Regions from separate parts of the Shewanella sp. 30m-14 genome, predicted to be linked through region 2. Evidence: predicted binding sites of a transcription regulator. Region 2 holds the regulator's gene; the other holds the start of a gene.
What was found. The regulator LexA, encoded in region 2, represses DNA repair genes until DNA is damaged. The targets are predictions, from matches to a motif close to TACTGTATNNNNATACAGTA.
Positions count from the first base shown of each region.

Region 1 (3,176 bases), on a different contig from region 2:
GGCGTCATTCGCATGAGTGACGAAGTAGAAGGTGTTACAGAGACATCACTTAACGTGGGTGTGATCAGTACCGATGACAATAGCGTGCAAATCTTATGCTTAATTCGCTCTCTTATTGATTCAGGTCGCGAAGAAGTTGAAGGCGTATTGAGCTCACTGGCTAACCTTGCTGGAGCGAATGTTGAATTTAGTGGTGCATACCCAGGCTGGAAGCCAGACAATAGCTCACCCGTTATGGCAAGCGTACGCGAAACCTACGAGGCAATTTATAACAAAGAGCCGACGATTATGGTGATCCATGCAGGTCTTGAATGTGGTCTATTTAAGAAGCCTTACCCTGAAATGGATATGGTTTCTATTGGCCCAACCATTCGCTACCCACACAGCCCTGATGAAAAAGTTAACATTACTACTGTTGGCCAATACTGGAAGCTATTGTTAGCAGTACTGGAGCGTACACCAGTTAAAGGCTAATCAATAAAACAGCTTTATAAGAATAAGGCCACTTAGTCATAAGTGGCCTTTACTATCTATAGCAGAGGATAAGGTATCAATTGGCGCTTTAGTCCTAAGTAATTGTTACCCACACAGCCCTGATGAAAAAGTTAACATTACCGTTAACATCACAACTGTTGGCCAATATTGGCAGCTATTATTAGCCTTTAACGTCGAAGTAAAACTAAAATATGAGCTATTTCTGACGGTGTGCTTAAAAACCTAAATCCATCTGCGAGCTATCTATATCATCATGCTCAGAAGCGACACTATTCGAGGCGAGACCGACCGATACACCCAATAAGCGAATACCTCGCTCATTTTGCCTTTCCATCGCTTGCTCCAGTAGCTGATAAAACAGATTCACCGAGATCTCATCGCTGCGATGCTCAATCGTGGTCTGCTTAAAATCTTCAAATTTTAGCTTAACCACTTGCTTGTTGATCACTCTATCCTTAGCGCTACGGCTCACCCGCCCTGCGAGCTCTTGAATAAGTTGTGGCATCACCGCACGGCATTGCTCAAGGGTATGGATATCTTTAGCCAGTGTAGTTTCAACGCCGACTGATTTTCTCTCACGATTGGGCGAAATCGCTCGCTTGTCTATCCCTTTAGCGCGCTCAATCAGCACTGCTCCAAATTTACCAAACCCTTCTATTAGCTTAGCTTCAGGATAAAGCTGAATGTCGCTGCAGGTATGCAGCCCCAGATCGGCTAACTTTTTAGCGGTCACCTTGCCAACACCGGGAATTTTTATCAGTGGTAAGGTTTTTATAAACTCATCAATCATGTCTGGGCGGATCACATATTGTCCATTCGGTTTATTTAAATCGGATGCTATCTTGGCAAGAAACTTAACTGGCGCGATGCCTGCCGAAGCAGTTAAACCGGTCTCGGCTAAAATATCGGCTCGAATAGCCTCGGCCATCAAGGTCGCAGAGCCTTTACAATGGGGACTCTCTGTCACATCAAGATAAGCCTCATCAAGGGATAAAGGCTCTATCAAGTCAGTATATCGTTCAAATACAGCCCTAATCTGGCTAGAAACCTCTTTATATACCTGCATACGCCCAGGGACTAATATCAAGTCAGGACAAAGCTTTAGCGCATAGCCTGACGCCATGGCTGAACGAACCCCAAATTCTCGAGCTTCGTAATTACAGGTACTGATCACGCCACGGCGATCACTGCGTCCTCCCACAGCAATAGGTTTGCCTCTTAACTCAGGAAAGTCGCGCATCTCCACCGCTGCGTAGAAGCAGTCCATGTCGACGTGAATAATTTTTTGCAAGCCAATATCCTCCGTACAGAATATTACTGTATATAAAAACAGTATTCAATAAAAAGCATACCTTTAGCCTGTTTTAAGCTAACCATTCGCCCTTGTTGATCAGGGCGATCGATTAATCCTAGGCAATAAAAAGGGAAGCCGTTTGGCTTCCCATTTCAACACTCAGTCACATGTAAACTCAGTCAGATTTCAAAATGCTGTCATTTTAAGTCTAGATCTTAAACTGCTTAATGTTGTCACCGAGGGATCGACTCACCTGTGCAAATTCGTCAAAGTTATTTGATAGTGCCTCACTCGCTGCTAACGACTCATCCGATAACGCGCGAACATTTTCAACATTACAAGCAACCTCTTCGGCCACAATCGCTTGCTGACCTACAGCGGTGGAGATCTCTATGGTTTGCTGCTGAATCGCTTCGATGGCACTCGTGATGCTATCCAGTGCCACTTCAACTTTAGCGGTAAGACCTTGCCCCATATTGGCTTGCTCAACCCCTGACTCCATCACTTGCTCAGCCTCATTGGCATTTTGTTGTAGTGTCTGGATGATCTCTTGAATGTTTGCGGTCGAGTCTTGCGTGCGAGATGCTAAGGTTCTTACCTCATCCGCCACAACGGCAAAGCCTCGGCCTTGTTCACCCGCTCTCGCCGCTTCAATCGCTGCGTTTAGTGCTAACAGGTTTGTTTGCTCTGCGATACCACGAATAACATTAAGTACCTCGCCAATCTGCTCAGAACGGGTTCTAAGTTGCTTAACCACCTTTGCCGCATCAATCACCTGTTTAGATAACGCCTGCATGCCTTGAGTCGCTTGAGCGACAATCTCACTGCCTTCACTCGACTGAATCTGCGCCTTATCAGCAAATTCACTGGCTCTTTGGGCACTTGCGGCCATCTCTTGGCTAGTGTGTGCCATTTCGGTTGCGGCCGTGGCCACAGAAGCTATCTCTTGTTTTTGCTGACTCACCGACTGCAATGCTTGACGACTCACAGCAGACGCATCATTCACACCTTGCTCTACTTGCAGCGTTAGCTCACGAGTCTCCTGCAGCATGCCCTGCACCTTCGCCGCAAAACGGTTAAATGCATCACCGAGCTTACCCAGCTCATCTTCTCTATTCATGTCGATGCGCTTAGCAAGATCGCTATCTCCCTCGGCAATGTCTTCCATCGCTAACAATAAATTATTTACCTGCTTTCTAAAGGGTAATAACGTGGCCCAAACTGTCATCCCAACTAATGCCATAATCAAAAATGACAATAATATCGAGCTGACAATCGCATCGGTAACAGGTGCTTCTATAACTGCGGTTGGCAGCATGAAGGCTAGGTGCCATTTTTGCTCAGGATAACTCCCGCCGACCTCTATAAAGCTGACCCGCTGAGCCTC
Region 1 covers NZ_JBRILW010000006.1:40,646-43,821, reverse strand. The annotation lists gene ACVBIU_RS06300 (aminoacyl-histidine dipeptidase) at 1-474, shown strand, start outside; gene dinB (DNA polymerase IV) at 710-1,786, opposite strand; gene ACVBIU_RS06290 (methyl-accepting chemotaxis protein) at 1,998-3,176, opposite strand, start outside.
Region 1: the regulator LexA is predicted to act here: its motif matches at 1,811-1,830, upstream of dinB (DNA polymerase IV).

Region 2 (3,176 bases):
ACGAGGGGATGGTCAGGGCTGCACGCCAACAACTCTTTGTAATGGCCTAAACGGCAATACTCAAAATGCTGATGATGAAGGGTGTCGGATTCATGAGTAATGATGATATCTACATTGCCTTCGTTCAAGTCTTGCATCAGTTGGTGTTTTTCTTCGCGATACACTTCCACACATAAATGGGGAAAATCCAACGTCAATGCTAGAGGCTGAGTAAAGGCTAGGTCGGGAATGTAGTTCTCAATCCCGATAGTCAGCACGGTTGATTCACCCTGCGCAATTATTTCGGCACTTTGAACAAACTTATCAAGTTGGCTCATGGTGTGTGTGAGGCTAGGAAGTAAACGTTCCCCCTCTTTACTTAATGACGTTTTATTACCAGTTCGGTCAAAAAAGTTAACGCCAAGATCAATTTCTAGATCAGAAATCCATTGGCTAACCTGAGGTTGTTTTTTTCCTAACTTACGTGCAGCAGCAGATATTGAACCTGTTTCGACGGCCAATAAGAGTGCTTTCAGGTGTAGTGAGTTCATAGGCTTATATTAATTCAGGTACGCACTAAATTATGATTCATTTTCGATATCATCAGTTAAAGGCACTATACGTTCTTATCTTGAGTTAATCACGTCAGACGGATGTATTCATACTTAAATTGAGAGCCTGACATTAGATCACATATGGCAAATTATTATGAACAGAAAACGAATGAGTAGAAGCACTAACAAGAAATGGGGCATTTCCAAGCTAGCAATCAAACCTGCACGGCCCAAATGAAGGCACCAATTATCCGGTGTAGATACAGCCGTGACCGTCCATGACATGGACGTCATGGCCGAGCTTCCAAGGATGGATTTGTTGCGTGTCACGGCAGTATCTGCACATGCACCCGCTGCAGGCGATTGGTAACGGTGAAACGACAATTGAGAACTCGCTTCCCCGTAGCAACTACTCAAAAAATGTAATCAACCTTCATTCGAAGGGCAACCAACTTTGGGGCATAAATAAGCGAAGCCTGATCTGTATATTCACTCAAAAGTCCCTCCTCTCATCGAATTCCCATCCGGAGGCCTTATCTAAGCTTAGTAAGTTCTGATGTTTGACAAAATATCAGTTAACTTCAGCCACTATTCAATAACGAGTTTCACATCGCTGGATTTATTTCATTTGAAACTGGATCCCACAAAAAACAATATAACTGGTTATTACTTGCACTCAAAAAAATACTGTATATACTAACAGTTACTGTATAGAAAGACAGGGTTAACCATGAGACCACTTACACCGCGCCAAGCTGAAATTTTAGAGCTAATTAAACGTAATATTGCTGATACTGGCATGCCACCTACCCGTGCCGAGATCGCTAGACGTTTAGGTTTTAAGTCAGCCAATGCTGCTGAAGAACATTTAAAAGCCTTAGCTAAAAAAGGCTGCATTGAAATTATGCCGGGCACGTCTCGCGGTATTAAGTTAACCCAAGAAGACACTGAAGATGCAGATTTAGGTTTACCCCTTATCGGCCAAGTTGCTGCAGGTGAACCGATTCTTGCGCAAGAGCATGTCGAGCAACACTATAAAGTCGATCCTGCCATGTTCAAGCCATCAGCAGACTTCTTACTCAGAGTCCGTGGTGACAGTATGAAGAATATTGGCATACTAGAAGGTGATCTACTGGCTGTACACAAAATACAGCAAGCACGTAACGGCCAAGTGGTTGTAGCACGCGTTGAAGATGATGTTACCGTTAAGCGTTTTGAGAAAAAGGGTAACAAAGTTTTCTTACATGCTGAGAACGAAGAGTATTCACCAATTGAAGTGGATCTAGCAAACCAAAGCTTAAGTATTGAAGGTTTAGCCGTTGGTGTGATCCGTAATGGAGACTGGCAATGAACAAACTAATGGGAACGAGTCCTCGTCACCCTGGACTGTGGCAAGATATGCCATCGACCAATATGGTGAGCAGCACGAGTAATGACATCACGACTATGGTGACCCAAACTCAAGGGCGTGATGAGCTGAACCAGATCAGTGCTCAGCTTTCACAATTGAGCCAACAGGGTCGCTGGATTGTACTGATTAGCCCGCCGAATATTGGCTACAAGCAGATGCTAGCAGCTGCGGGTGTAAGAATGGACCGCATTTTACTGGTTCATGCTAAAGATGAAGTGGAAACACTTTGGGCAATGGAAAAAGCCTTAACAAGCGGTACCTCAAGTGCGGTGATTACTTGGACCAACTCTTTAGATGCTCGTGACAATCGACGCCTACAAATCGTTGCCAAAAGCGCTCGCGCTGTTGGCATTGTCATTGAACATTCGATTGATAACACAAATAAGCAACAATCTTGTCGCTCAATCAATATGCAGGATAGTGCTTTTGGTCAAGCCTCCCTGTTTGGTGCTGTTCATTAAGCAGAACATCTCCTCGCTTTCTAATACATGATGACTAGGAGGTGCGTTTTAGTAAGCGCCTTCTAGTACAAACGATTTTCTAAAGCCCTCATTCGAGGGCTTTTTTATTATCAATAATTGAAAAAGTGATCTTGATCAATATTTAAACACCAAGTAGTGTAGGAAGTCATAACAACGATATTTTGTTATATCCGAGCGATTTAGTTGTCGGTCTTTGCTCTGGGATTAGTCCTGAATTTGAAGCTTAGACTGAGATTGGCCTGATATATTTCAGCCGTATGTGCCAACGTGGTTACACCAGCAGTGAATAGCACTGAATACAATAGCCTGTGTCGCGATCCCATTAATTGCGACTCGATAGGCAAGCCACTCGCGCACTTTGAAGTCATCGTTGCTTTTTTGGGAACTGAAGAGTTTACATAGAGCAGAGACTTACTGTGTGACTCTTCTTTGTCTTGTGGACAGAGGAGAAGTCTAGTGAAGCAATTGTTGTATTGTGTGCTGGCGTTGCTATTTTCGCCCGTACTTGTTGCATCAGAAATGCCGCTTAATATGACAGAGGGTGTTACGGATATCAGTGGGCGGGTTTACAACCTCCATATGATTATTCTCTACATCTGCTGTGCTATTGGCATCGTGGTTTTTAGCATCATGATTTACGCTATGATCAACCACCGCAAATCAAAAGGCGCAGTCGCCGCCAACTTTCATGAAAGTACTAAAGTCGAGATCCTTTGGACTGTTGTACCTTTTATTATTCTTATACTTATG
Region 2 covers NZ_JBRILW010000003.1:35,221-38,396, forward strand. The annotation lists gene ACVBIU_RS03080 (LysR family transcriptional regulator) at 1-530, opposite strand, end outside; gene lexA (transcriptional repressor LexA) at 1,264-1,884, shown strand; gene ACVBIU_RS03090 (cell division inhibitor SulA) at 1,881-2,405, shown strand; gene coxB (cytochrome c oxidase subunit II) at 2,883-3,176, shown strand, end outside.